Regions from separate parts of the Streptomyces sp. IBSBF 3136 genome, predicted to be linked through region 1. Evidence: riboswitches for the same ligand, from Rfam matches in the RefSeq annotation. Region 1 holds a riboswitch; each other region holds the start of a gene.
What was found. Region 1 has a riboswitch for cobalamin ahead of V7E45_RS30175 (ribonucleoside-diphosphate reductase subunit alpha). Riboswitches for the same ligand answer to the same signal wherever they lie in the genome.
Positions count from the first base shown of each region.

Region 2: another riboswitch for cobalamin. It lies ahead of V7E45_RS06965 (cobalamin biosynthesis protein); the one in region 1 lies ahead of V7E45_RS30175 (ribonucleoside-diphosphate reductase subunit alpha).
Region 3: another riboswitch for cobalamin. It lies ahead of V7E45_RS04350 (CbtB domain-containing protein); the one in region 1 lies ahead of V7E45_RS30175 (ribonucleoside-diphosphate reductase subunit alpha).

Region 1 is NZ_JAJSZC010000183.1:10,066-19,631, reverse strand. It holds gene cyc1 (epi-isozizaene synthase) at 1-522, shown strand, start outside; gene V7E45_RS30195 (bifunctional albaflavenone monooxygenase/terpene synthase) at 519-1,889, shown strand; gene V7E45_RS30190 (GlxA family transcriptional regulator) at 1,918-2,880, opposite strand; gene V7E45_RS30185 (hypothetical protein) at 2,974-3,234, shown strand; gene V7E45_RS30180 (ribonucleotide-diphosphate reductase subunit beta) at 3,147-4,160, opposite strand; gene V7E45_RS30175 (ribonucleoside-diphosphate reductase subunit alpha) at 4,160-6,529, opposite strand; cobalamin riboswitch at 6,668-6,795, opposite strand; gene mctP (monocarboxylate uptake permease MctP) at 7,056-8,684, opposite strand; gene V7E45_RS30165 (DUF3311 domain-containing protein) at 8,681-8,944, opposite strand; gene V7E45_RS30160 (GntR family transcriptional regulator) at 9,115-9,566, opposite strand, start outside.
Region 2 is NZ_JAJSZC010000020.1:23,190-32,755, forward strand. It holds gene cobN (cobaltochelatase subunit CobN) at 1-2,014, opposite strand, end outside; gene V7E45_RS06960 (cobyric acid synthase) at 2,011-3,519, opposite strand; gene V7E45_RS06965 (cobalamin biosynthesis protein) at 3,516-4,460, opposite strand; cobalamin riboswitch at 4,562-4,701, opposite strand; gene V7E45_RS06970 (hypothetical protein) at 4,821-5,048, opposite strand; gene V7E45_RS06975 (inorganic phosphate transporter) at 5,081-6,334, opposite strand; gene V7E45_RS06980 (GH25 family lysozyme) at 6,477-7,247, opposite strand; gene V7E45_RS06985 (class II aldolase/adducin family protein) at 7,433-8,167, shown strand; gene V7E45_RS06990 (alpha/beta hydrolase) at 8,349-9,476, shown strand.
Region 3 is NZ_JAJSZC010000012.1:165-9,730, reverse strand. It holds gene V7E45_RS04380 (GNAT family N-acetyltransferase) at 1-425, opposite strand, end outside; gene V7E45_RS04375 (exo-beta-N-acetylmuramidase NamZ family protein) at 990-2,186, opposite strand; gene V7E45_RS04370 (hypothetical protein) at 2,313-3,248, opposite strand; gene V7E45_RS04365 (DUF6153 family protein) at 3,354-3,791, opposite strand; gene V7E45_RS04360 (MerR family transcriptional regulator) at 4,025-4,435, shown strand; gene V7E45_RS04355 (CbtA family protein) at 4,491-5,267, opposite strand; gene V7E45_RS04350 (CbtB domain-containing protein) at 5,291-5,512, opposite strand; cobalamin riboswitch at 5,551-5,694, opposite strand; gene V7E45_RS04345 (histidine phosphatase family protein) at 5,799-6,380, shown strand; gene V7E45_RS04340 (hypothetical protein) at 6,450-6,878, opposite strand; gene V7E45_RS04335 (DUF2231 domain-containing protein) at 6,927-7,469, opposite strand; gene V7E45_RS04330 (hypothetical protein) at 7,594-8,004, opposite strand; partial or broken gene V7E45_RS04325 (GMC family oxidoreductase) at 8,216-9,566, opposite strand, start outside.

The DNA of each region.
Region 1 (9,566 bases):
GAGTACCTCGCCCTGCGCCGCCTCACCTTCGCGCACTGGATATGGACGGACCTGCTGGAGCAGAGCGCGGGATGTGAACTCCCGGACCCCATCAGAAAACACCCGGCATATCGCCGCCCCGCCCTGCTGAGCCAGGAATTCGCCGCCTGGTACAACGACCTCTGCTCGCTGCCCAAGGAAATAGCGGGCGACGAGGTGCACAATCTCGGAATCAGCCTCGTCACCCATGAGGGGCTCGGCCTCGAAGAAGCCGTGGACGAGGTCAGGCGGCGCGTCGAGGAATGCATCAGCGAATTCCTGGAGGCCGAGCGCGAGGCCCTGCGGCTCGCCGACGGGCTCGACGACGGAACCACGCGCGGAAAGGAATTGAGCACCGCCGTGCGCGTCTGCGTCGGCAACATGCGGAACTGGTTCAGCTCCGTCTACTGGTTCCACCACGAGTCAGGCCGGTACATGGTCGACAGCTGGGACGACCGGTCCACGCCCCCGTACGTCAACAACGAAGCGGCAGGTGAGAAATGACCGTCGAGTCTGTGAAGCCCGTGACCCCGCGGACACCGGAACTGCGCGAGCCGCCGCTGGCCGGCGGCGCCGTCCCGGGCCTCGGCCACGGCCTGAAACTGGTCCGCGACCCGCTGGCCTTCATGTCCGGCCTGCGCGAGCACGGCGACGTCGTCCGGCTGCGGCTCGGCCCCAAGACGGTGTACGCCGTCACCACCCCGACGCTCACCGGCGCCCTCGCGCTCAGCCCCGACTACCGCATCGACGGACCGCTGTGGGAATCCCTTGAGGGCCTGCTGGGCAAGGAGGGCGTGGCCACCGCCAACGGCCCCCGGCACCGCCGCCAGCGGCGCACCATCCAGCCCGCGTTCCGGCTCGACGCGATCCCCGCCTACGGCCCGGTGATGGAGGAGGAGGCGCACGGGCTGACCGAGCGCTGGCAGCCGGGCGGGACCGTCGACTGCACCTCCGAGTCGTTCCGCGTCGCCGTGCGCATCGCCGCCCGCTGCCTGCTGCGCGGCGAGTACATGGACGAGCGCGCGGAGCGGCTGAGCACCGACCTCGCGACCGTCTTCCGTGGTATGTACCGCAGGATGGTCATCCCGCTAGGACCGCTCTACCGGCTGCCGTTCCCGGCCAACCGCGAATTCAACCGGGCCCTGGCCGATTTGCATCTGCTGGTCGACGAGATCGTCGCCGAGCGGAGGGCATCTGGTCAAAAGCCGGACGATTTGCTGACGGCATTGCTGGAGGCGAAGGACGACAATGGCGACCCCATCGGGGAACAGGAGATCCACGACCAGGTGGTCGCGATACTCACCCCCGGAAGCGAAACAGTCGCCTCCACGATCATGTGGCTGCTCCAGGTGCTCGCGGAACATCCGGAACACGCCGAGAAGGTGCGCGCCGAGGTCGAATCCGTGACCGGTGGCCGGCCCGTTGCATTCGCCGATGTCCGGGAGCTCAGGCACACCAACAATGTCGTCGTCGAAGCCATGCGGCTCAGGCCCGCCGTATGGATATTGACGCGGCGCGCGGTGACCGACACCGAACTGGGCGGCTATCGCATTCCGGCCGGGGCGGACATCGTCTACAGCCCCTACGCCGTCCAGCGCGACGCCCGCTCCTACGACCGCCACCTCGACTTCGACCCGGACCGCTGGCTGCCCGAGCGTGCCAAGGAGGTGCCGAAGTACGCCATGAGCCCGTTCAGCGTGGGCAACCGCAAGTGCCCGAGCGACCACTTCTCCATGGCCCAGCTGAGCCTGATCACCGCGGCGATCTCGGCGAAGTACCGCTTCGAACAGGTCAGCGGGTCGAACGACACCACCCGCGTGGGCATCACGCTGCGGCCGCACCGGCTGCTGCTCAGGGCGCTGCCCTGGTAGCCCGGGCGCGGTCGACGCCGGTGCGCGTTCAGGCGGCCTGCGGGCCCCGGAACGTGCGCCGGTAGGCCGCCGGGGTGGTGTCCAGCGCGCGGACGAACTGGTGGCGCAGCGCGGCCGCCGTGCCGAACCCCGTGCGCGAGGCGATCGCTTCCATGGTCTCGTCCGTGCCTTCCAGCAACTCCTGTGCCAGCAGCACGCGCTGACGCAGGATCCAGCGGTAGGGGGTGGTGCCCGTCTCCTGCTGGAAGCGGCGGGCGAAGGTGCGCGGGGCCATGTGGGCGCGGGCGGCTAGCTGTTCGACGGTCACCTCCCGGTCGAGGTGGCGCTCCATCCACGCCAGGACCTCGCCGACGGTGTCGCACGGGGCCTTGGGCAGCGGCCGCTCGATGAACTGGGCCTGCCCGCCGTCCCGGTGCGGCGGCACCACCATGCGCCGGGCGATCCGGTTGGCGACCTCCGGGCCCTGTTCCTTGCGCACGAGGTGCAGACAGGCGTCGATGCCGGCCGCGGTGCCGGCGGAGGTGATCACCGGGTCCTCGTCCACGTAGAGCACGTCCGGCTCGACGGTCAGCCGTGGGTACTGGCGGGCCAGCTCGTCCGCGTGGTGCCAGTGCACGGCGCACCGCCGGCCCTCCAGCAGCCCGGCCGCGGCGAGCATGAAGACGCCCGAGCAGACGCTGAGCACCCGGGCGCCGCGGTCCACGCCGCGGCGCAGGGCGTCCAGCAGCTCGGGCGGGAACGGCCGGGAGGCGTAGTGCGACCCGGCCGGCACGGCGATCAGATCGGCCGAATCCAGTCGCTCCAGGCCGTGCTCGACGTGGAGTGAGAAACCCGCGTTCGAACGCAGCGTCCGACCCTCGGCCGAGGCGACCGCGAAGTCGTACACCGGCAGGCCCTCGTCGCTGCGGTCGGTGCCGAAGACCTCGCACACGACGGCCAGCTCGAAGGGGTTCACGCCGTCGAGGAGGACGGCGACCACATTTCGCAGCATGCTGCCAGTGTGCCTCGTCGGTGGCAGTAAATCGAGGGTGTGCGGCAGTCCTGCCACTCGCGGTAAGGAGTGTCAGGCGTGACAGTGGTGTCTATGACTACGACACAGACAGAAGGACTGCTCGGCATGGTCGCCGTGATCGGGATCCTGGGCCTCCTGGTCCTCCCGGCGGTGATCGGCATCGTGCGGGACCGGATCATCGACCGGCAGATCAGGAGGGCCCAGGAGGCCCGGGGAGCCCGTCAGGCGCGGGCCGGAAGGAGGGATCAGAAGTCCTCGTCCAGGTCGACGGTGCCCTCGACCGCGACCTGGTACGCCGAGGGGCGGCGCTCGAAGAAGTTCGTCAGCTCCTGAACACCCTGCAGCTCCATGAAGGAGAACGGGTTCTCCGAGCCGTACACCGGGGCGAAGCCGAGCCGTGTCAGGCGCTGGTCGGCGACGCACTCCAGGTACTGGCGCATCGACTCGGTGTTCATCCCCGGGAGGCCGTCACCGCACAGGTCGCGCGCGAACTGCAGCTCGGCCTCGACGGCCTCCCGCAGCATGTCGGTGACCTGCTGCCGCAGCTCGTCGTCGAAGAGGTCCGGCTCCTCCTTGCGGACGGTGTCGACCACGTCGAAGGCGAAGGACATGTGCATCGTCTCGTCGCGGAACACCCAGTTGGTGCCGGTGGCCAGGCCGTGCAGCAGGCCCCGGCTGCGGAACCAGTAGACGTACGCGAAGGCGCCGTAGAAGAACAGGCCCTCGATGCACGCGGCGAAGCAGATCAGGTTCAGCAGGAAGCGCCGGCGGTCCGCCCGGGACTCCAGGCGCTCCAGCTTCTCGACCTCGTTGATCCACCTGAAGCAGAACTCCGCCTTCTCACGGATGGAGGGGATGTTCTCCACCGCCGCGAAGGCCGCCGTCCGGTCGTCCGGGTCGGGCAGGTAGGTGTCCAGGAGCGTCAGGTAGAACTGGACGTGCACGGCCTCCTCGAACAGCTGCCGGCTCAGGTAGAGCCGTGCCTCGGGGGAGTTGATGTGCTTGTACAGCGTCAGCACCAGGTTGTTCGCGACGATCGAGTCGCCCGTCGCGAAGAAGGCCACCAGGCGGCCGATGAGGTGCTGCTCCTTCGGGGACAGCTTCGCGAGGTCGGCCACGTCCGAGTGGAGGTCGACCTCCTCCACGGTCCAGGTGTTCTTGATGGCGTCGCGGTAGCGCTCGTAGAAGTCCGGGTAGCGCATCGGACGCAGGGTCAGTTCGAAGCCCGGGTCGAGCAGGTTCTGGTTACGGGGGGTCATCACTGGCAGGCCTCGCAGGACTCGGGGTTCTCAAGGGAGCAGGCGACCGCGTCGGGGTCGGCGGCCTGCTGGACGGGGATGGGGGTCGTGACCTGCGCCTGGGCCTGGGCGGCCCGGGCGATCCGGGTCGCCGGGCGGGAGCGCAGGTAGTACGTCGTCTTCAGGCCCGACTTCCAGGCGTACGCGTACATCGAGGAGAGCTTGCCGATGGTCGGCGTCTCCAGGAACAGGTTCAGCGACTGCGCCTGGTCCAGGAACGGGGTGCGGGCGGCGGCCATGTCGATCAGGCCGCGCTGCGGGATCTCCCACGCCGTGCGGTACAGCGCCCGTACGTCGGCCGGGATCCAGGCGAACTCCTGCACCGAGCCGTTGGAGTCGCGCAGCGCCTCCCGGGTCCGGGCGTCCCACACGCCCAGCTCCTTCAGCTCCCGCACCAGGTAGGAGTTGACCTGGAGGAACTCCCCGGACAGCGTCTCGCGCTTGAACAGGTTGGACACCTGCGGCTCGATGCACTCGTACACACCCGCGATGGAGGCGATGGTCGCGGTGGGCGCGATCGCCAGGAGCAGCGAGTTGCGCATGCCCACGGAGGCGATCCGCTCGCGCAGCGCCGCCCAGCGCTCGGGCCAGGTCAGCTCCACGTCGTAGTGGTCCGGGTGCAGGACGCCGCGGGCGGTGCGGGTCTTCTCCCAGGCCGGCAGCGGACCGTTGCGCTCGGCCAGGTCGGCGGAGGCCTCGTACGCGGCCAGCATGATCCGCTCGGCGATCCGCGTGGACAGGGCCCTGGCCTCCGCGGAGTCGAAGGGCAGGCGCAGCTTGAAGAAGACGTCCTGGAGGCCCATGGCGCCCAGGCCCACCGGACGCCACTTGGCGTTGGAGCGGCCCGCCTGCTCGGTCGGGTAGAAGTTGATGTCGACGACGCGGTCCAGGAAGGTGACGGCGGTGCGGACCGTGGCGTCCAGGCGCTCCCAGTCGAGGTCGCCGTCCGCCACGAAGGCGCCGAGGTTGACCGAACCCAGGTTGCAGACCGCCGTCTCCCCGTCGTCCGTGACCTCGAGGATCTCGGTGCAGAGGTTGGAGGAGTGCACCACGTGGCCCGCGGTCGCCGTCTGGTTGGCGGTGCGGTTGGCGGCGTCCTTGAAGGTCATCCAGCCGTTGCCGGTCTGCGCGAGTGTGCGCATCATGCGGCCGTACAGGTCGCGGGCCGGGATCGTGCGGCGGGCGAGCCCGTCCGCCTCCGCCTTGCGGTAGGCCGCGTCGAACTCCGCGCCCCACAGGTCCACCAGCTCGGGCACGTCCGCCGGGGAGAACAGCGACCACTGCTCGTCGGCGTTGACCCGGCGCATGAACTCGTCCGGGACCCAGTGCGCGAGGTTCAGGTTGTGCGTACGGCGCGCGTCCTCACCGGTGTTGTCGCGCAGCTCCAGGAACTCCTCGATGTCGGAGTGCCAGGTCTCCAGGTACACCGCGGCCGCGCCCTTGCGCCGGCCGCCCTGGTTCACGGCGGCCACCGAGGCGTCCAGGGTCTTCAGGAACGGCACGATGCCGTTGGAGTGCCCGTTGGTGCCGCGGATCAGCGAACCGCGGCTGCGGATGCGGGAGTACGACAGGCCGATGCCGCCGGCGTGCTTCGAGAGCCGGGCCACCTGGTGGTAGCGGTCGTAGATGGAGTCCAGCTCGTCCAGCGGCGAGTCGAGCAGGTAGCAGGACGACATCTGCGGGTGCCGCGTACCGGAGTTGAACAGCGTGGGGGAGGAGGGCAGGTAGTCGAGGCGGCTCATCAGCCGGTAGAGCGCGGCGACCTCGTCCAGGGAGCGGACGGTGTCGTCCTCGGCGAGGCCCGACGCCACCCGCAGCATGAAGTGCTGGGGGGTCTCGATCACCTTGCGGGTGAGGGGGTGCCGGAGCAGGTAGCGGCTGTGCAGGGTGCGCAGGCCGAAGTAGCCGAAGCGGTCGTCGGCCGCCGGGTCGACCAGCGCGTCGAGGCGCTCGGCGTGCAGTCGTACGAACTCCGCGGTGCGGTCGGCGATCAGCCCCTCTCGGTGGCCCACGGCGACGGACCCGGTGAAGGAGGTGACGCCCTGTGAGGCGGCCTCGGCGCGGACCGAGACGGTCAGCAGCCGGGCGGCCAGCCGGGAGTAGGCGGGGTCCTCGGAGATGAGACCGGCGGCCGCCTCCGTGGCCAGCTCGCGCAGCTCAGCCTCGTCGGCCCGGGCGGACCGGCCGCGCAGCGCGGCCGCGGCCACTCGGCCGGGGTCGGCGTCGGGGAGGTCGGCGGTCAGCTCGGTCAGTGTCCGCAGCAGCGCGGCACCGGGACCGTCGGTCCTCGGGTCGCTGACCGAAGCCGGATCGGCGGGCGCGATGGTCACGTGGGGCTCTCCCTCGCTCGGCACGGGGGCCTGGTGGAGGGGGAGGGCAGCGGGCGGCGACGGCACGAGCGCGCACGGCGTCGCGTCCACCGGCCCACTCCACGAGGCCCGGACGTCTGGAGGCACCCGGACCGGACGGCCGGGCGCGTGCTGACAGCAGGTCCTCGGACTGGACAGGCGTGCGGATACACGCAAGTACACCGTTGCGGGACAGTTCCGGATTCGCACCGGATTCCCCTGCGGCTACAGCGAGCATGAGCATACATCTAGTGCCGGGCTGTCGTGTCACCCCCAGATGTTGTGTCTGTCGCGCGGTGCGGCGGCTCCAGTGGGTCAACTCCCGGACCGCCAGAGTGACGAGCGGTGCCCTCGGGAGAGCGGCCGGGGGCCGGACGCGGGGGGGGGGGGGGGGGGGGGGGGGGGGGGGGGGGGGGGGGGGGGGGGCGGGGGGGCGGGGGGGGGGGGGCGGGGCGGGGGGGGGGCCGCCCCGCGGGGGGGGCCCCCCCGCTCCAGGTGCGTCGTCGGGTCAGTGACCGGCGCCCGCCGTGGCCGGCGGGAGCTCCACCTGGACCCCCGCGTCGCCCGCGTCCGCCGTGTAGTCCTCCGGCCGGGTCTCGTCGAGGCCCTCGGGGGCCTTCACGGCCTTGAGGACGAACGTGAGGACCACCGTGACCACCACGTTGAGGACGAACGCCGTGAGACCGATGTAGCCGATCTCCCCGATGCCCGGGATCTCCTTCGCGGAGCCGCCGAAGTGCTTCTGGGTCGGGGAGGCCACGCCGTAGGCGGCGAGCGTGCCGTAGACCATGCCGACCGCCCAGCCGGCGAGCAGCGCCCAGCGGTGGAACCAGCGGGTGAACAGACCGCCCACCAGGGCCGGGAAGGTCTGCAGGATCCAGATGCCGCCCAGCAGCTGGAAGTTGATGGCCACCGTCTTGTCCATCGTCAGGACGAAGACCAGCGCGCCCACCTTCACCAGCAGCGACACGACCTTGGAGACCTGGGCCTCCTGCTTGGGCGTCGCGTCGGGCTTGATGAAGTCCTTGTAGATGTTGCGCGTGAACAGGTTGGCCGCCGCGATGGACATGATGGCCGCAGGCACCAGGGCGCCGATGCCGATCGCCGCGAAGGCCACGCCCGCGAACCAGTCCGGGAACATGTCCTCGAACAGCTGCGGGATCGCCAGCTGCCCGTTGGTGACCTTGACCCCGGCCGCGATCGCCATGAAGCCGAGCAGCGCGAGCAGGCCCAGCATCAGCGAGTACAGCGGCAGGATCGTGGTGTTGCGGCGGATCACCTCACGGCTCCTGGACGACAGGGTCGCGGTGATCGAGTGCGGGTACATGAACAGTGCCAGGGCCGAGCCGAGCGCCAGGGTGGCGTAGGTCCACTGGCCGGCCTCCGGCGGGACGAGCGCGCCACGCGGCTTGCCCGTGGCCGGGTTGACCTGGCTGAACGCGTCGGCCGCCTTGGCGAAGACGTCGTCGAACCCGCCCAGCTTGATCGGGATGTAGATGATCGCCACCGCGATGACGATGTAGATCAGCGCGTCCTTCACGAACGCGATCAGCGCGGGCGCGCGCAGGCCCGACGAGTAGGTGTACGCGGCCAGCACGCCGAAGGCGATGAGCAGCGGCAGGTCCTTCACGAACCAGTTGGTGTTCTCGCCGCCGCCGACGCCCATCACGTCCAGCACCGCCTGGATGCCGACGAGCTGGAGCGCGATGTACGGCATCGTCGCGAGGATGCCGGTGAGCGCCACGGCCAGCGACAGGCCCTTGGAGCCGAAGCGGCCGCGCACGAAGTCCGACGTCGTCACGTAGCCGTGGCGGTGCGAGACCGACCACAGGCGGGGCAGGAACGTGAAGATCAGCGGGTAGACCAGGATCGTGTACGGCACCGCGAAGAAGCCGGCCGCGCCCGCCGCGTAGATCGCGGCCGGTACGGCGACGAAGGTGTACGCGGTGTACAGATCGCCGCCGAGCAGGAACCAGGTGACCCAGGTGCCGAACGACCTGCCGCCCAGGCCCCATTCGTCCAGGGAGTGCTCGTTGTCGGCCCTGCGCCAGCGCGCGGCCAGGAAGCCCAGGACCGTGACGGCCAGGAAGAAGAAGATGAAGACGCCGAGCGCGACGCCGTTGACGCCGTCCTTCACTTCGCCGCACCCCCGTCCCGCGTCCGGCGGTCGCGCTGGTCACGCTGCCACAGCCGGTGGGCGAGCACGGTGAGCGCGGTCGAGATCAGCACCCACAGCATCTGGTACCAGTAGAAGAACGGGATCCCGATGAACGCGGGGTCCGTCTCGGCGTACGAGCCGACCCACAGCATCGCCACGAAGGGCGCGACTAGACACAGAGCGATGGTCACGCGGACCGGTGTCACCACCGGTGGTCTCACTTCAGGCGTTTCGGACATGCCACGGCTCCGTCCCCTCGCTGATCAACCTGTGTAATGCGCAGGCAATCTAGGTGACGGTGTCGCGGGAGCGGAAGACCCCGTCCGCATATCGGCATGCCGATTTCGCGGTTGACGTGTGAAGACGCCGGCCCGGCCGGGCCGCGGACCGGTTCACCGGGTTGACCGGGTCACTCCACCGGGCGCTTCAGACGGGCCACGAACTTGTACCGGTCGCCGCGGTACACCGACCGCACCCACTCCACCGGCTTGCCCTCGCGGTCCAGCGAGTGGCGCGAGAGCATGAGCATCGGCAGGCCCACGTCGGTGCCGAGCAGGCCGGCCTCGCGCGGGGTGGCCAGCGAGGTCTCGATGGTCTCCTCGGCCTCGGCGAGGTGGACGTCGTAGACCTCGGCCAGGGCCGTGTACAGCGAGGTGTACTTCACCAGCGAGCGCCTGAGCGCCGGGAAGCGCTTGGCCGAGAGGTGGGTGGTCTCGATGGCCATCGGCTCGGCGTTGGCCATGCGCAGGCGCTCGATGCGCAGCACGCGGCCGCCCGCCGTTATGTCGAGCAGCTCGGCGAGCCGGTCGTCGGCCGTGATGTACCCGATGTCCAGCAGCTGGGAGGTGGGCTCGAGGCCCT
Region 2 (9,566 bases), on a different contig from region 1:
GCAGCACCGCCAGGACCAGGTTCACCCGCGGCTCGCCGACCGGACCGCCGCCCAGGATGTGCAGGCCGTCGCGGATCTGCACGTCCTTGATCTCGCACAGGTAGCCGTCGATGTGCATGACGAACTCGTCGAACGCCTCGTCGTCCGGCTGCTCGTCCACATGCAGGTCGTGGTGCAGCTCGGCCGCCTTGACCAGCGTCCAGATCTGCGCGCGGACGGCCGGGGCCTTCGCCGGGTCCAGGTCGGAGACGAGCGCGTACTCGTCGAGGAGCTGCTCCAGCTTGGCCAGGTCGCCGTAGGTGTCGGCGCGGGCCATCGGCGGGACGAGGTGGTCCACGACGGTGGCGTGCCCGCGCCGCTTGGCCTGGGTGCCCTCGCCGGGGTCGTTGACGATGAACGGGTAGATCAGCGGCAGTTCGCCGAGGACCGCGTCCGGCGCGCAGCCGCCGCTCAGGCCGAGGCCCTTGCCCGGCAGCCACTCCATGGTGCCGTGCTTGCCCATGTGGACCACGGCGTCCGCGCCGAAGCTCCGGTCGAGCCAGCGGTAGGCCGCCATGTAGTGGTGCGAGGGCGGCATGTCCGGGTCGTGGTAGATCGCGATCGGGTTCTCGCCGAAGCCGCGCGGCGGCTGGATCATCACGACGACGTTCCCGAACCGCAGGGCGGCCAGCACGATGTCGTCGCCGTCCACGTACAGGCTGCCCGGCGGTTCGCCCCACGCCTCGGTCATGGCGTCCCGCAGTTCGGGGTCCAGCGTCTCGAACCACGCCCGGTAGTCGGCCAGCGGGACCCGGGCGGGCGCCGCGGCCAGCTGCTCCTCCGTCAGCCACTCGACGTCGTGACCGCCGGCCTCGATCAGCCGATGAATCAACTCGTCGCCGTTGTCGGGGTATTCGGTGAGGCCGTAGCCCGCGTCCCGCAGGGCGTCCAGGACCCGCACCGCCGACGCGGGCGTGTCGAGGCCCACCGCGTTGCCGACCCGTGAATGCTTGGTCGGGTACGCCGTGAAGACCAGCGCGATCCGCTTCTCGGCGTTCGGCCGGTGCTTCAGCCGGGCGTGCCGCAGGGCGATCCCGGCCACCCGGGCGGCCCGCTCGGGGTCGGCGACGTACACCGGGACCTCGTCCGGGCCCTGCTCCTTGAAGGAGAACGGCACGGTGATCAGGCGGCCGTCGAACTCGGGGATCGCGACCTGCATCGCCGCGTCCATCGGGGAGAGGGCGGCGTCGGACGCCTCCCAGGCGGCGCGGGAGGAGGTCAGGCACAGCCCCTGCAGCACGGGGACGTCCAGGTCGGCGAGCGCCCCGATGTCCCAGGACTCCTCGTCACCGCCCGCGGACGCCTGCGAGGCGTGCGTGCCGCCGGCCGCGAGCACCGTGGCCACCAGCGCGTCGGTCTTCGCCAGCAGCTCGTACAGCCCGCCGTCCGCGCCGCGCAGCGAACCGCAGTACACGGGCAGGGCGTTGGCGCCCTTCGCCTCGATCGCGGCGCACAGGGTGTCCACGAAGCCGGTGTTGCCGCTCAGTTCGTGCGCGCGGTAGAACAGCACGCCCACGGTGGGCCGGCCCTCGCGCAGCTCGTACGTCCCGTGCACGCCGTACTCCGGCATGTCCTGCGGCTCCTCGAACCCCTCGCCGGTCAGCAGCACGGTGTCGGAGAGGAACCGCGCCAGCTCGGCCAGGTTCGCGGGACCGCCCTCGACCAGGTACCGCAGCGCCTCCGCCACCACACCGGCCGGGACCGACGACTCGGCCATCAGCTCGGCGTCCGGCACGCTCTCGCCGCCCAGCAGCACGGTCGGCACACCGGACGCCTTCAGGGCGGCCAGCCCGTCCTCCCACGCCCGCTTGCCGCCCAGCAGCCGGACGACGGCGAGGTCGGCGCCGTCGAGCAGCCGGGGCAGCTCCCCGGCCACGTCGACGCGGGTCGGGTTGCCGATGCGGTAGTCCGCGCCGGAGGCCCGGGCCGCCAGCAGGTCCGTGTCGGCGGTCGACAACAACAACACAGTGCTCATGCGGGCGCTCCCGGTGGAATGAAAGGCAGTCCTTGCGGCGCGCCCGACTCGATGAGCCGCCACAGCGCGTCCGTGTCCGCGTGCTGTTCGATCAGGTCGCCGAGCCGGTCGAGCTGCTCCTCGCGCAGCGCGGCGAACGAGGTGTCGGGGGCCGGCACGAAGCGGCGCCCCGCGGCGGCCGCGACCTCGCGCAGGAAGGCCCGCCGGAAGCCGTCCGACTCCAGCGAGCCGTGCCAGTGCGTGCCCCAGGTCGCTCCGACCCGGCAGCCGTCCAGGAAGGCGTCCCCGCCCAGGACCTCGGCCACCCCGTGGTGGATCTCGTAGCCCTCGACCCGTTCGCCCAGGGCCTCGCCGGTGGGCCGGGTCAGGGTCTTCTCCCGGGCGAACCGCACCCGCACCGGCAGCAGTCCGAGCCCGGGGACCTCTCCGGCCCGCGACTCGACCTCGTCCTCGATGTGCTCGCCGAGGATCTGGAAGCCGCCGCAGATGCCGAGGGTCGGCCGTCCCTCGGCGGCCCGTGCGCGCAGCGCGTCGGCGAGGCCGCGCTCCCGCAGCCACGCGAGGGCCCGCACGGTCCCGCGGGTGCCCGGGACCACCACCAGGTCGGCGTCGGCGAGTTCCTCGGGCCGGTCCACGAACCGCACCACGACGCCCGGTTCGGCGGCCAGCGCGTCCACGTCGGTGAAGTTGGACATGAGCGGGATCGCGCACACGGCGACGCGCAGCACGTCCTCGCCGACCGGGGGAGCGACGGTGGACTCCCGGACGGTGCCGCGCAGCGACACCCGCAGTCCGTCCTCCTCGTCGATGCCGAGCCCGTGCCGGAAGGGCAGCACGCCGTACGTCCGCCGTCCGGTGAGGTCCCGGAGCATGTCGAGGCCCGGCTCCAGCAGGCCGACGTCGCCCCGGAACTTGTTCACCAGGAACCCGGCGACCAGTTCCTGGTCCGCCGGGGAGAGCAGGGCGACGGTGCCGAAGAAGGAGGCGAAGACGCCCCCGCGGTCGATGTCGCCCACCACCAGCACGGGCAGCCCGGCGCCCCGTGCGATGCCCATGTTGACGATGTCGGTGCGCCGCAGATTGATCTCGGCCGGGCTTCCCGCCCCCTCACAGATCACCGCGTCATACGTGCCCCGCAACTCGGCCAGACAGTCCAGCACCGTGCCCAGCAGCCGCTGTTGGCGCCCGCCGTGGTAGCCGCGGGCGCTCAGCTCGCCCACCGGCCTGCCCAGCAGCACCACTTGGCTGCTCTGTTCGCCGCCCGGCTTCAGCAGCACGGGGTTCATCTGCGCGGTCGGCTCGATCCGGCAGGCCTGGGCCTGCATGGCCTGCGCCCGCCCGATCTCCGCGCCCTCGCGCGTCACGAACGAGTTCAGGGACATGTTCTGCGCCTTGAACGGCGCCACCTTCACGCCCTGGCGCACCAGCCAGCGGCAGATACCGGCCGTCACGACGCTCTTGCCGGCGTCGGAGGTGGTGCCGGCGACGAGGAGACCACCGTTCACTTGCCACGTCCCTTCACGAGGAGGCGCGCGGCGACGGTGACGCCGAGCGCGAGCAGGCCGACCCGGCGGGAGAGCCGTACGGCCCGGTCGATGTCGGTGACCCGGACGGCCCGCCCGGACCCCCCGTTCAGCACGGGCCGGTGCTCCACCCGGCCGCCGTAGGACAGCGTCCCGCCGAGGCGCAGCCCCAGGGCGCCCGCGAAGGACGCCTCCACCGGACCGGCGTTGGGGCTCGGGTGCCGATGGGCGTCGGCCTTCCAGGCCCGCAGGGCGCCGCGGGGGTCGGGACCGGCCGCGGCGGCGAGCACGGCGGTCAGCCGCGCGCCCGGCCAGCCGGCGACGTCGTCGAGGCGGGCGGAGGCCCAGCCGAAGCGCAGGTGGCGGGGGGACCTGTGACCCACCATCGCGTCCAGGGTGTTGACGGCCCGGAAGCCGAGCAGCCCGGGCACCCCGGCCACGGCACCCCACACCAGGGCGCCGACGACGGCGTCGGAGGTGTTCTCGGCGACCGACTCGACCACGGCCCGGGCGATCCCGTCGGCGTCCAGCGCCTGCGGGTCGCGGCCGCACAGGTGCGGCAGCCGCGCGCGGGCGGCCGGCAGGTCACCGGACTCCAGGGCGTGGCCGACGGCCCGGGCCTCCCGGGCGAGCGAAGTGCCCCCGACGACGGCCCAGGTGGCGGCCGCGGTCAGCGCGACGCCGGCGGCGGGGGAGCGGTGTACGGCGCGTTCGGCGAGCGTTCCGAGCGCGACAGCGGCTCCGGCGCACACGCCGGTGTGCAGCGCGCCCCACCCGCGGTGGTCGCGCCACAGCACCCGTTCCACGGCCCCGGCGGCCCGCCCGAACGCGGCGACCGGATGGCCCCGGCGCGGATCGCCGAGGAGCAGGTCGCCGAGGAGGCCGGCGGCGGCGCCGTACGCGTAACGGCGATCGGCACCCATCGGGTCAGCCGGTCGTCAGGGCAGGCGGGGTCCGGTGGGTGAACGTCGGTCGGCAGCCGCGCATGGCGATATGTCCTCACTCAGGGTGTCCGCGCCCTGGTTCGACGAGACCGGCGGTGAGAGTTCCTGGCTCCCGGGGATGACCTCCCCGGTGACAGTGGCGGGACCGCGCCGGATTCGCACCGGCTTCCTCTTCTGCCGCCGTACTTGGCCTGGGCAGTCCACCACGCGCCCGGAAGGGCCGTCAACTTGCCTTTGACCTGCGCGGGGAGAGTGTGCTGAGGCCCACACCGGCAAGGGCAGGGCAGCCGAAAGGCCCCCCGCCGGAGAGTTCCGGCGGGGGGCCTTTCGAACGGTGCGTCAGGGCTTGACGACGATCAGGTAGATGCCGTAGGCCACCGCGGCCGCGCACGCCGCGAAGCAGACGTACGCGCCGGTGGCGGCGAGCGCCGCCGAGCCGCCCTGCGCGGTGGCCTTCTCGCGCCGGGCCAGGCCGTTGATGCCGAGGGTGAACAGGGCCACCAGGCCCACCGCGAACGCGAGGCTGACGCCGAAGACGGAGCCGATGGCCGCCCAGTCGATCTTCATGGGTTGCTTCCTTCAGTACCGGGTGCTCGGGGTCAGACCGTTGCGGCCGGCGGGACCGCCGGGGTCACGGGCTCGGTCGGGACCGGGGCCGGGATCGTGGCCGTGAGGTCCTCGGTGACGGTGCCGGTGGGCGGCGGGGTCACCATGGCGATCGCGGTGGTCACCACGCCGGGCGGCTCCTCGGCCGTGTCGGCGACGACGCTGGTGTGGTCCACGACCTCGCGCCGGGAGTACTTCCAGATCGCGGCGCTGGCGGCGACCAGGAAGACGGCGACGATCGCGGTGCCCCAGTCGCCGAGGTCCGTGACGTACTCGGCGAGCGCGCCGACCAGCGCGGCGGCCGGGAGGGTGAGCACCCAGGCGATGAGCATGCGCGTCGCGGTGGACCAGCGGACCACACCGCCCTTGCGGCCCAGGCCCGTGCCCATGACCGAGCCGGAGACCACGTGGGTGGTGGAGAGGGAGAAGCCGAGGTGCGAGGAGGCCAGGATGGCGGTGGCCGCGCTGGTCTGGGCGGCGAAGCCCTGACGCGGCTCCAGGTCGGTCAGGCCGGTGCCCATGGTGCGGATGATGCGCCAGCCGCCGATGTAGGTGCCGAGCGCGATGGCCAGGCCCGCGGAGAGGATCACCCAGGTGGGAGGGTTGGAGCCCGGCGAGACGGCACCGCCCGCGATCAGTGCCAGGGTGATGATGCCCATGGTCTTCTGCGCGTCGTTGGTGCCGTGCGCGAGGGAGACCAGGCCGGCGGAGGCGATCTGGCCGGCGCGGTAACCCTTGCGGGTGGCCTCGCCGTCCGCCTTGTCGCCGAGGGCGTAGGAGAAGCGGGTGGAGAGCATGGCCGCCAGACCCGCCACCACCGGGGCGGCGACCGCCGGCAGCAGCACCTTGGTGACCAGGACGTCACCGTGGACCGCGCCGAGGCCGGCGGAGGCGACGGTGGCGCCGATCAGGCCGCCCATCAGGGCGTGCGAGGAACTGGAGGGCAGTCCCACCAGCCAGGTCAGCAGGTTCCAGAGGATCGCGCCGACCAGGGCGGCGAAGATGACCTCGGGACGGATGCCGGTCTCGTCGACGAGACCTTTGGAGATCGTGTTGGCGACCTCCACCGAGAGGAAGGCGCCTACAAGGTTGAGCGCGGCGGACATGGCCACCGCGACCTTGGGCTTGAGCGCGCCGGTCGAGATGGTCGTGGCCATCGCGTTGGCGGTGTCGTGGAAACCGTTCGTGAAATCGAACGCGAGTGCGGTTACCACCACAATCGCGAGGATCAGCGAGAAGCTTTCCATTTACCCAGGCAATCGTTCGAGGTCGTTGGCTGTTGGACCGTAGGCAATCTGGGTGAACGGAAGGTGAACTGAGGCGGGCGTGGCGGTGTCCGTGGGAGAGGTTCCGGATGACGTTCGCCCCGACGCCCCAACCGCCCCTTGGCTACCAGCCGCGCGCGAAGGCCCGCAGCATGCCCGGCGGCCCGTGAAAGAGATTCTGGTCACCCGGCAGGCCGCCCCGGACGCCGTACTGCCAGAAGGTCCAGTCCGTCCATCCGCCGGGCAGCGATCCGGGGTCCGACGTGCCGTGACGGGCGATCCACAGTGCGTGGTCGGCGGCGAAGGCGCGCGTGTCACCGGTGCACGCGTCCCACCAGTCGGCGGTGGTGTAGATGACCGGCCGGCGGCCGGTCTCGCGCGCCACCTCGTCGCTGAAGGACCGGATCCAGCGGACCATCCGCTTCCACCCCAGCCCGTAGCAGCGGTGCTTCCGGTTGTACGGGTTGTACTCGATGTCGAGCGCGGGCGGCAGCGTCCAGCCGTCCGCACGCCAGTCGCCGCCGTGCCGCACGAAGTACGACGCCTGCGTGGCGCCCGAGGAGCGGTCCGGGCGCGCGAAGTGGTACGCGCCGCGGATCAGGCCCGCCCGGCGGGCGCCGGCGTACTGCCGGTGGAAGTAGGGGTTGCGGTAGGTGGTGGACTCGGTCGCCTTGACGTAGGTGAACCGGGCGCCCTCCGAGCGTGCGGCCGGCCAGTCGACGTGCTTCTGGTGCGACGAGACGTCGTGCCCCATCGGCAGCCCCAGGGAGGTGGCGGGCGACCCGGCGGCCACGGCGGAGGCGGCCTGGGCGCCCGCGAGGGTCAGCGCGGCGGTGGCGGCGGCGAGGGCACCGGCGCGACGGCGGGAACGGGAGGGTGTGCGGTCACGGGCCATGCGTCCCCCTGGAGTGGCGGTGGACCGTCGTTCGGGCGATCAGGTCAGATCATTGAATGACCGGTGTTCGGGAACCGGGCCGACTCCCGACGGTTCACCCCATGTCCACCCGTTCGGGGGCACGACTTCCGGCCGGAAAGGGGCGCGCGGGCCGCCCCCGCCGGGCCGGCTGGCAGGATCGCGGCATGGCGGAACAGCGGCGGGGCGCGCACGGGACGGACGGCATCCATGGGGCGGACGGGGGCGATGAGGGTGCTGCCGGGGCTGCCGTGGCGTACGGCGAGGCGGCGGACGCGTGGGAGGCGCTGGTCGCGACGGCCCGCCGGACCGTCGCCGACGGACTGGTCGTCGGCACCTCGGGCAACGTCTCGGCGCGCGTCGGCGACCTCGTGCTCGTCACGCCGTCCGGTGTGCCGTACGACCGGCTGACCGCCGCCGACATCACCGGCGTCGACCTCGCCGGACGGCAGGTCGTCGGCACCCTCGTGCCGACCAGCGAACTGCCCATGCACCTGGCCGTCTACCGCACCACCGACGCCCGCGCCGTCGTCCACACCCACGCCGTGCACGCCACGGCCGTCTCCACCCTCGTGACCGAGCTGCCTCCGGTCCACTACATGGCCGGCGCCCTGGGCGGCGTCGTCCGCGTCGCGCCCTACGCGACCTACGGCACCGACGAACTGGCACAGAACATGCTCCGGGCCCTCGACGGCCGCTCCGGCTGCCTGCTGCGCAACCACGGCACGATCACCTACGGCGCCGGCCTCGACCAGGCCTACGACCGCACCGCCCAGTTGGAGTGGATGTGCCGCCTGTGGCTGACGGCGTCCTCCGTGCCGGGTCTGACGCCTTCCCTGCTGACGGAGGCACACATGGCCGAAGCCGGGGCACGTTTGAAGGGGTACGGCCAACGGAGGTGACCCCTTGCCGCCCAGCCCCTCGTTCCAGCCCCTGCTCGACCGGCTCGCGCACGTCCTGCCCGCGCCGCTGCGCCGCGCCGCCGGCCGGCCGCGCCGCGGGCGTCCCGTGCTGCCGGGACCGCGCGGGCCCCGGCCCGCCCTTCCACTGGCCGTGCGCACGGACCGCCCCGACACTGGAGCCGTGCGCACCGTCAGAGCCACCGCCGCCGCACTCACCGCCGTGCTGGCCGCCGGCGCGGCCTCCGTGGCCGCCGGCCGGCTCGCCAGCGACGCCGCGCTGAAGGCACCCGCGGGCCGTCCGCTGCCCACCGAACCCCGGCTCACCGTGCACGGCACGGCACCCGGCCGGATCACCCTCACCCGCGATCTCGCCTCGCTGCGTCCGGGCACCTACGGCCTGGCCGGCGACGGCTCGCACGCGGTCGTCGGACCCGTGCTCGGCACGGCCGCGCACACCGCCGACACCGTCGTACGGCGCCTGGAGCGGGTCACGCACGGCACCTTCGCCCCCGGCGACGCCGTCTGGCTCACCCCGAACGTGTACGTCGGCAACCCGGCCGCCGCCCTGGGGCTCGACTTCGCCGACGTCGACGTGCCCGGCGAGCTCGGGCCCCTGCCCGCCTGGTTCGTGCCGGGCCACCGGGACACCTGGGTGATCGCGGTGCACGGCCTCGGCGCCACCCGCGAACAGGCGCTGAACGTCATGGAGTTCCTGCACGGCCGCCGGCTGCCGTGCCTCGCGCTCTCCTACCGCGGTGACCTCGGCGCACCGCGCCCGCCCGACGGCCTGAACCACCTCGGCGAGACCGAGTGGCGCGACCTGGACGCGGCCATCCGCTACGCCGTCCGCTACGGCGCCCGCCGGGTGGTGCTGCTCGGCTGGTCCACCGGCGCCACCATGGCCCTGCGCGCCGCCGAGCACTCCGCCGTGCGCGACCGCGTCGCCGGCCTCGTCCTGGACTCCCCGGTCCTCGACTGGCAGGCCACCCTGCGCGCCCTCGCCCAGGCCCGGCACACCCCGGAGCCGCTGCTGCCGCTCGCCGTGCGGGCCGCCCAGGGCCGGGCCGGTCTGTGCGCCGACCGGGCCGCCGGGACGGCCGACTTCGACCGGATCGACCTGCCCACCCTGATCATCCACGGCCCGGACGACGCGGTCGCCCCCTGGGAGCAGTCCCGCCGGCTGGCCGACCGCCGCCCCGACCGCGTGGCCCTGCACACGGTCGCCCAGGCACCCCACGCGGCGATGTGGAACGCGAACCCCGAGGAGTACGAGGAACGCCTGCGCCGCTTCCTGACCCCCCTGATGTAGGCCCCGCACGGGCCGGTGGCTTCCGGCTCTCCCGGAACAGGTCGCAGAACGAGTCGGAAGCCCCGGTTCCAGCGGTTCCGTTTAGGGGCG
Region 3 (9,566 bases), on a different contig from region 1:
TCCATGGCGGCCGCCTCGTACAGGACGCGGAAGCCCAGGGAGTCCAGGAGCTTCCCGGCTTCCGGATAGGTCTCGGCGTCCAGCCCGGGGAGGAGGTAGTGCGGGGTGTACGAGGCGAAGTCCACCCGGGTGCGGCCGTGGCCGTGCAGCCAGTCGAGGGCGTCGGTCAGCAGGCGGCGGCCGAGGCCGTGTCCGCGGGCGGCGGGGTCGACGAAGAAGAACGGGATCCAGCCCTGCTCCGGCTCCAGGTCGGTGCCGGTCATCGGGGTCAGTCTGCGCACCGCGTACGCCGCGCCGACGACCCGGTCACCGTCGAGGGCGACCCGGAGGCCCTCCGGATCGAAGTTGGCGTCGAGGAGCACCAGGGAGCGGAAGCGTTCCGGGGTGACAGGGTCGGCCGGCGCGCTCCGGCGCCAGGTCTCCACCAGCCGCGTCCCGTCGCCCGGCCGGAAACCACGGATCGCGATCCGGAGGGCTCGGGTAGAAGCGGGATCGGCCACGGGCCGGGGTGGTGCCGTGGAAGCGGGACCGGCCACAGGCCCGGATGCCGCGGCGGCAGCGGGACCGGCCACGGGCCCGGAAGGTGCCGTGGAAGCGGGACCGGTCACCGGCCCGGGTGCTGCGGCGGCAGCGGGATCGGCCACGGGCCAGGGTGTCGAGGCGCCAGCGGGACCGGCCACGGGCCCGGGTGCTGCCGTGGAAGCGGGACCGGCCACAGACCCAGGTGCTACGGCGGCAGCGGGACCGGCCACAGGCCCAGGTGCCGCGGCGGCAGCGGGACCGGCCACAGGCCCGGACGCTGCCGTGGAAGCGGGACCGGCCACCGGCCCAGGTGCTGCCGTGGAAGCGGGACCGGCCACCGGCCCAGGTGCTACGGCGGCAGCGGGACCGGTGGGCCGAGCTGCTGCCGTGGAAGCGGGATCGGTCATCGGCGGGGTCGTCCCTCCATACATCCGTTGAGCGGCGGGTCGCGCGGCGGGCAGGAGGTCTCAGGCGTAGAGCAGGGCGGCTTCGCCGGCCCACCGAGCGGGCGGCGCCGGCGGATCGCACAGCGGCAGCGGGTCGTCGCCCGCGTCGACGGTGCGCCGCAGCCGGTCCGACCCCCAGAGCAGGTCGATGAAGTGCCGGTGGCCGGTACCCTCCGCGCCGCCGTCCGTGGTGTGCCAGGCGAAGTCGTCCGGGTAGAGCCGCCGCAGCGTGGCGAGCATCGCGACGGCGGTGCGCACCGGGGCGAAGGTCCGGCGGTCGGTGATGTGCAACTGGACTCCGCGCAGCGGCCGTCCGGCGTACTTGTGGAAGGCCGGTACGAACCACAGATCGCGGAAGCGCACTCCGGGCAGTGCCAGCTCGGCGAGCGCCGGGGCGAACCGAGAGTCGAGGTAGGGCGCCCCGACGGTCTCGAAGGGCTGGGTGGTGCCGCGGCCCTCCGAGAGGTTCGTGCCCTCGAACAGGCAGGTGCCGGGGTAGACGGCGGCGGTGGCGGGCGTAGGGATGTTGGGTGAGGGCGCGACCCAGGGCAGGCCGGTGGCCGCCGCGTCCATGGCCCGCCGCCAGCCGGTGGCCTCGATCACCGTCAGGTCGACGGGGCCGCCCGCCGCTTCGGGCACGGCGGAGGTGTTGAGGTGGCGGGCGAGTTCACCGCAGGTGAGGCCGTGCCGGACGGGGATAGGGGCGCGTCCGACAAAGCTGGCCAGGGCCGGGTCGAGCTGCGGGCCCTCGCTGACGAGTCCGCCGAGCGGGTTCGGCCGGTCGGCGACCACGAACCGTACGCCCGTACGGGCCGCCGAGACCATCAGGTCGAACATGGTCCACACGTAGGTGTAAAACCTGGCCCCGATGTCCTGGAGGTCGTACACCAGGGCGTCGACGCCGCTGTCGATCAGCAGTTTGTCGAGGACTTCGCCGCCGCACCGGTAGGTGTCGAGGACGGGCAGGCCGGTGCCGGGGTCAGGCTGGGCCGCCTCGCTCGCGCCGGCCTGGGCCGACCCGTGCAGCCCGTGCTCGGGACCGAACAGGGCGACCAGGCGCGCACCGGCGTCGAGCAGCGCGGGCGCGGCGGGACGCAGGTCGGGCAGCACACCGGTGTGGTTGGTCACCAGCCCGAGCCGGCCGGGCCCGGCGAGCCCGGGCGACGCGTGCAGACGCGCGATCCCGGGTGTCACCGCGACCCGGCCGTCCGTGCTCATCCTTCGCCCCCGTCTGCCGGTGACCTCTCGAACCACTCGAAGCGGTGCTCGGAAATGTACTGGTACGTCCAGTGATTTCCGAGCAACCGGTGGTTCGTGCCGGGGGTCGCCGTCAGGAGGTTCCGGTCAGCCGACCCGCAGGGTCAGGGCCGCGGTGTGCAGCTTGCCGCCGGTGCGGAACTGGAGGAAGAGGCGCCAGTCGCCGGCCGTGGGCAGGTCCGCGTGGAAGGACAACCCCGGGCCCCCGTGGTCGCCGTGGGCGGTGGTGGTGGGGTGGAGGTGGGCGAAGGCCGCGTCGCCCCGGTGGAAGGCGGTCAGGTGGGCGTAGGTGTCCAGGTAGGGCTGGAGATCGGTGACGGGCTTGCCGTCCTTGGTGATGCGCACGGCCAGCGGGTGGGGCATGCCGGCCATGGGCTCGCCGGACACGGTGACGGTGTAGCCGTCGACCCGGGTCGAGTGCGCCGCCGGGGGCAGCGCGGCCGAGGTGGCCTCGCCGGGGACGGTGACGGTCCGGCTGAGGACGAAGTCCTCGCCCTCGCCGCTTCCACCGCCGGGGGTGAAGGAGGCGAACATGCGCCAGGAGCCCGGGGCCAGGGCGGCCGGCTCGGCCGTCCACGTGCCGTCGGGGGCCATCGTGGGATGGAGGTGCTGGAAGCCCGTCAGGTCGGAGCGGACGGCGTAGAAGTGCATGCGCTTGGTCTGCTCGGGGGCGAAGCGGGTGACGGCCTTGCCGTCCGGGCCCGTGATCGTGAACCGGTACGGAGCCGCCCTGCCGGCCTTCAGGGTGGCGTCGGGGCTGGTGAAGCGGTAGCCCTCGACGCTGTCGGTCAGTCCGTCGCCGGTGACGGACCGCCCCATGCCGGGCATGCCGCTCATGGAGGAGCCGTGACCGGCAGGGGTGGTCGGCGACGCGCTGCCGCCGTGGTGCATGCCGGGCATGGACGAGTCGTGGGACGAGTCCGCGGACGAGCCGCACGCTGCCAGGGCGAGCGTCAGGGCGGCCGCGGCACCTGCCGCCGTGAGGGCCCGCTTGCGTGGGGTGGGTCGGGTGGAAGCGATCATCGTTGTTCGAGGTTCCCTCCGGGTGGCGCACCACGCGGGGTGCGCGATGTGGGCAGGACCGTGCGTCCGGAAGACCCGCCGGCGGCGGGTTCCGGTGCGGTCCGCTCACGTCCTCGCGACGCACACCTGGAGCAGGAGACGGCGCCCACTCGGTGGGCCGCGCCGCCGGGTCCCGTCGGGGTCCCACGCCCAGCGCAGGCCCCGGGCCGCGAGCGCCGCGAGCGCGATCACGCCGACGAGGGGCGCCAGGGGCACCGGGATGCCGCCCGGGGCGGGAACGGCGACGCACAGCGTCCCGCTGTGACTCGCGCCGGGCCCGGCGGCCTGGGGCCGGGCGGCGTCCGGCCGCGGCGGCGTCGTCCGCTCGGACATGGCCGGAACGGTGTGACTCACGTCGGCCGTGACAGCCATGCCCATGGCGCCGTGACAGCCGCCCGCCGCGGTCGCGGGGGCTCCGTGCATGAGGAAGAGACCGAACAGGAGCGCGCACACGGCCCAGAGCCGGGTGATGCCCGGCTGGCGTGCGGGTGTGCTGCCGCGCATGGTCGCGCGTCCTCCGTTCCCTGCGGTCTCCCAAAGAGGCGGGCGCCCCCGAAGACCATACCCCATACCCGCTAGGGGTACCGGTCACTCGTCTCCGAGACGACCGAAGGCTGCTCGGCGCGGTCGCCGACGACTCGAGCAAGTCGTAGGACGGACAACGGAGTTTGTCCGTGTCTCGCGCCTGCTTTCCTGGTTGACTGGTCATGACCGCCGGACTGCGACTTAATGTCGGCATGAAGTCAACCGACGCCGAAGACGACCTGAGCATCGGGGGTCTCGCCGGCCGCTACGCCCTGGCCACACACGTCCTGCGGCACTGGGAGGCGAGAGGACTGCTGGCACCGGCCCGTGACCAGGCGGGGCGGCGGCGCTTCACGGCCGCCGACGTCACCCGGGTCGCCGTGATCCTGAGGGCCAAGGAAGCCGGTCTGCCGCTCGAGACCATCCGCTCCCTGACCTCCACCGGTGACCCGGAAGCCCGGCACGCGGTACTGAAGCGGGAGGCGGAAGCCCTGCGGCAGCGGATCGCCGCGGCCCAGGCGTCCCTCGAACTCATCGAGTGCGCACTGCGGTGCGACCACGACGACTTCACCCAGTGCCCGCACTACCGGCAGACGATCACCGAACGCGTCGGCGGCGACTGAGCACACGGCCCGGCCCCGACCGCTTCGGTGGTCGGGGCCAGGCCGTACGGCGCCCTCAGCGGGGAACCGGTGTCGCTCCCGCCTCGGTGCCCGCGGACGGGCGCGAGCTCGCCTGCCGGGCGGTCCTCGGGACGAGTACCCGCTCGGCCAGCGGCCCGAAGACGAGCCCGAAGGCCGTCCACAAGGTCAGCTGGATGGTCAGGGCCGCCAGCCGGAACTGCCAGAGCAGGGTGGCCGAGAAGTCCTTCGGGACCTCGTTGACGGTCGGCAGGAACGCGTACGCCAACCCGGCCGCCAGGACGAAGAACGCCCCCGCGGCCAGCGTCGCGTTCCAGTTGCCCAGGCGCGGTGCGAGACGCTTGCCGAGCATCACGGTGGCGATCGCCAGCAGCACGCTGAGCAGCATCATGAGGAAGTACAGGGTGGTGCGCTCGCCGATGGTGTCGGGGTCGCCCACGGAGGGCGGGTTGGCCGGGTACTTCAGGAACGGCACGACATAGACCGTGAGCAGGCCGGCCGCGGCCAGGAGCAGCGCGCTCGCGCGCGGCCCGAAGCGGCCGATGCGGCCCAGCGCGAAGCAGAACGCGAGGGCGGCGATGCCGCCGAACGCGACCCCGTAGACGAGGACGCCGGTGGCCAGGCCACCGGTGGACTGCATCGTGCGGCTCACGACTTCCATGCCGTGTTCGTGGGAGTGCGCCTCTTCGTAGGCGATGGCCGAGTCGACACGCGGCTCACCGAGGAAGTAGGCGACGACGAGGGCGAGCAGGCCCGCGGCGAGTCCCGCGAGCATGCCACGCACCAGCAGATTTCGGACAGTTGCCGAGTTCATGGACGGACCTGGTCCGGGTGCCGTCAGTGGCAGGGGAAGCCGAGCAGGTGGCGGGCGTCGTGCACCCACTCGTGGACGTCCGTGCCGGACATCACCGAGGTGGCGCCCTGCTCGGCGCCGACGAAGTAGAGCAGGACGAGCATCAGGATGCCGAAGAAGACCGCCCAGGGGGCGATCGCGCCGATCGGCAGCTTGGCGGGGGTGGCGGTGGGGACTGTGGTCGGCTGGGCGACGGACTGCGCCATGGCAGAACCTCCTGGGGAACTCGCGTCCCGTCTCGGTGGTGCACAGGACAACGGGGGCGGGTCTGACTTGCCCGGCCCGCACCGCGAGCGGCGTGGGCGAGGCATACAGTGGCGCGACCGTGCCGGATTCCCACCGGCTTCCGCGTTCCGTCATCTATTTCGCCCAGAAGGTACCGCGAAGCGGAGGCACGGCCAAGAGCGCACGGGGGGCTCGCAGGCGCTCCCCGGGCGTCCTCGCCTTCCGATTCCCTGTGGTTGCAGGGCCGTCGACCGCGAAAGTGAGCACGTGACCAGCCGAGTGATCTTGATCTCACCAGCGATGAGCGCGGCGCTGCGCGAGGCCCGCTTCGACGACGGGTGCCCTCTGGAGGACGGCGGCGCGGCCCGGGCCCGTTCCGCCGCGGGGGTGCTCCCGCGGGCCGCGCGTGCGCTGGCGGCTCCGGGTGCGCGCTGCCGGCAGACCGCCTCGGCGCTCGGTCTCGACGCGGAGGACGCGCCCGAGCTGGCCGGTCTCGACGTGGGCCGCTGGCGGGGCCGGACACTCGCCGAGGTGAGCGCCGCCGAGCCGGAGGCGGTGGCCGGGTGGCTGTCCGACCCTGCGGCGGCACCGCACGGCGGGGAGTCGGTGCGGGGGTTGTGCGAGCGGATCGCGGCCTGGATGGCGGAGGCGGCGCGGTTGTCCGGCCGTACCGTCGCGGTGGTCGAACCGGACGTCGTACGAGCGGTGACCGTCCGGGCGCTGGGAGCACCCGAGGCGGCCTTCTGGCGGATCGACGTACCGCCGTTGCACGCGGTCGAGTTCAGCGGCCGCGCGGGCCGCTGGAACCTGACTCCCGGCAGGCCCCTCGACCGGCAGCACGACCACTGAGCGAGCGCGTACGGCGGTCGGCGGTCGGCGGCCACTCGGCATGAGCGGCGGCCACCGCCCCGGTCCGCCTCAGCTGCCGCCCACGCCCAGCGCTGCCAGCAGGACGAGTACCAGGGTCGCGGCGCCCAGCAGGCCGTGGGCGGCCACCACGGGGACCGGCAGGTGCCGTTCCGCCGGGGTGGTCTCCTCTCCGCCGGCGGGGGTGGCGGTGCGGTACACCGGCACCCAGCGGGCGAACATCGCGAAGCCGAGCAGGGCGACGGCGACGAGGACGCCGAAGGACGTCCAGGCCAGGGCCGACCGGTCAGCGGCGAGGTAGACGATCCACACGACCAGCCCGGCCGCCGCGAGCAGGAAGTGCCCGAAGACGAGCGGAGCCGGGAAGCGGGTCGTCCCGGTCCGCTGCTGCCGCAGGCCGCCGCGGGAGATCCAGCGGGCCAGGAGCACGAATCCGCCGAGGGCGGTGACCACCCAGGCGGCGAGAGCGGCGACGTCCATGTCGTCCTCCAGGGTTGCGGGGTACGGGATTTCGGAGGTCGGGCGCCCTCAGCGACCGGGCGCCGTGCGGTATCCCTCGGCCTGGACGGCCTCCTCCGCCACACGGACGCCGTAGCGGTAGGCGAGCTTGCCACCGAGGTAGCCGGACAGGCCGAGGACGGCGAGCGCGCCGACGGAGAGCGCCAGTTGCCCGTATCCGACCCCCCGCCCCTCGGGGTACCCGCCGCTCTGCCGCCAGGCGAAGCCGGCCGCGTACGCGACGGTGACCGCCAGGTTCAGCGCCATGTGGGTCAGGCCCGTGCGGAAGGCCGGGGTGCCGGTGGGGATGGCGAACAGGTCGAGGAAGCCGACGCACGCCGCGGCCAGCGCCCCGAGCACGCCGATGGCGATCAGCCAGGCGGACCCGTGGGTCAGGAAGGCGGGCCGGCCGACGGTCCGGGAGGCGATGTCGAAGACCAGGCTGGACACCCAGGCGCCGATCGGCACGGTGACCAGGATGGGGTGGAACGGATGTCCGTACGGTCCCGCGAGGGCGCCGCTGACCGGCCGCTTCGCCTGGTGGAGGTCCTTGAGATCGGTGTTCACGGTCATACGGCACCTCGTCCCTGAGCTGCCCCCGGTTATTTCACCAATAATTGTTCGCCTTATTCGGCGGGCAGGTCAAGGGGCGCGTCGCCGCGCGGGAGGAGCCCGTGCGGCGCGGTCGCCCCGGCGGTCACATGCCGCGCAGGACGACCAGGAGAACCAGGAGCACCGTGGCGCCGGCGCTCATGCCGTGGGCGACCACGGCGGTCAGCGGGAAGTGCCGCTCGGCGGTGGCCGCGCCCTGCGAATGGCGCCCGGAGCTGGGCATCCAGCGCAGCAGCATCATGAAGCCGAAGGCGGCCACGATCAGGACGACGGCGCACGCCGCCCAGGCCGAACTCCTGACGTCGCCCAGCAGGTACGCGGTCCAGGCGGCGAGCCCGGCGACGGCGAGCGCCACATGGCCGAGGACCAGCCACAGCGGCAGCCGTGTCACACCGGGCGTGCGCTGCCTCAGCCCGCCGTGACGGATCCACACGGTGGCGAGGTAGCCGCCCAGACCCGCGGTCAGCAGCCAAGCGCACAGAACGAAGACACGCATTCGCCTCGCCCCCTGTCCCTGTCCGGGCCGCCCCGTCCCGGCGGGGCGGCGGGCCTCAGGACACCGCAACGGACGGGGAGCAGCCCGGACATCCATCCATCGATTCACCCGTAGGTGTGAATGGTGCGGCGAACCACGTGCGGATGGGCCCTGCGGCCCCGCGCGTTCCGACCCGGCTCACACAACGCCCGGTCCAGGCCGGTGCGCGTGCTCATCCGGACAGCCACGCCTCCGTGATCGCCAGGGCCGCCGCCATGATGCTCACCTGCGGGTTCACCTGGGGGCAGCTGGGGAGCGCGGAGGCGTCCGCGACCAGTACGCCGCGCACCCCGCGCAGGCGTCCCCACGGGTCGGCCGGGAAGCGCTCCGGGCTCGCGCCCGCGGCGACGGTACCGGTGGGGTGGTACGCCGACAGGTGCAGCTGTCGCGCGCTCGTGCCGGCGAGGACGGTGTCCAGCTCCGCGAGACTTCGCACCCTGGGCGCGGTGGGGATGCCGGTGAGGACTTCCTCGGCACCGGCGGCGAACAGCAGCTCCCCCATCGCGCGGACCGCCCGCAGCAGACGGCCCGCGTCGCGGCGGTCGAGGTCGTAGCGGAGCAGGGTGCGGTCGCGGCCGAGGACACGGCCTGAGGGACGGTCGGCGATCATGGCGCCGAGCGTGGCGAGCCGGTCGGCGCTCTCCAGTTCGCGGCGCAGCTCGGCGCCCAGCCCGGGGAGGACGAAGGAGCCCATGCCGGGCGGGGTGGCGGTGGCCTCGATGAGGACGCCGTGCGCGTGGTGCTCCTCCACGCCGACGCTCTGCAGCACGCCTTCCCAGGCGGTGACCGGTTCGGCGAAGCGTCCGGCGACACTCGTGGCGGGATGGACGCTGAGGTTGCGGCCCAGGCGCGGATGGCGGCCGAGGCCGGAGCGGCGCAGCAGCGGCGGCGACTGCGTGGCACCCGCGGCGACGACGACCAGGGGCGCGAGGATCTCGAAGGCGGCGCCGTCCTGCCCGTGCGCGCGTACGCCTGCCGCGCGAGGGCCGCCGGGCCGGTCGGCGTCGACGAGGACGCGCTCGGCCCGCGCACCGGTGACGATGCGTGCCCCGGCGGCGCAGGCGCCGGGCAGCACCGAGAGCTGCACGCTCTGTTTGGCGCCGGTCGGGCAGCCCACCACGCATTGACAGGAGCCCTGGCAGCCGGGTGCGTTGCGGCGCAACGGCGCTGCCCGCCAGCCGAGTTCACGGGCCCCGGCGAGTGCGATACGACCGTTGTCGCCGAGGACGTCGACGGGTTGGACGGCGACGCGCAGGGTGCGCTCCACCTCGTCCAGGTGCCGGTCGAAGCCGTCGGCGAGCGCGCAACCGAACTCACGCGTCCAGCGCGCCAGGACGTGGGCCGGAGTGCGGTAGCAGGTACCGGAGTTGACGACGGTGGTGCCGCCGACGGCCCGGCCCACAGGCAGCAGCAGTGGCGGGTCGCCGACGGCGACGGTGGCTCCGCCGTCCCGGTAGAGCTCGGTGAACCGGTCCAGGGGCGTTCGGTCTCCGAACGACTCGGTGGAGTGGTGCTGTCCTTCT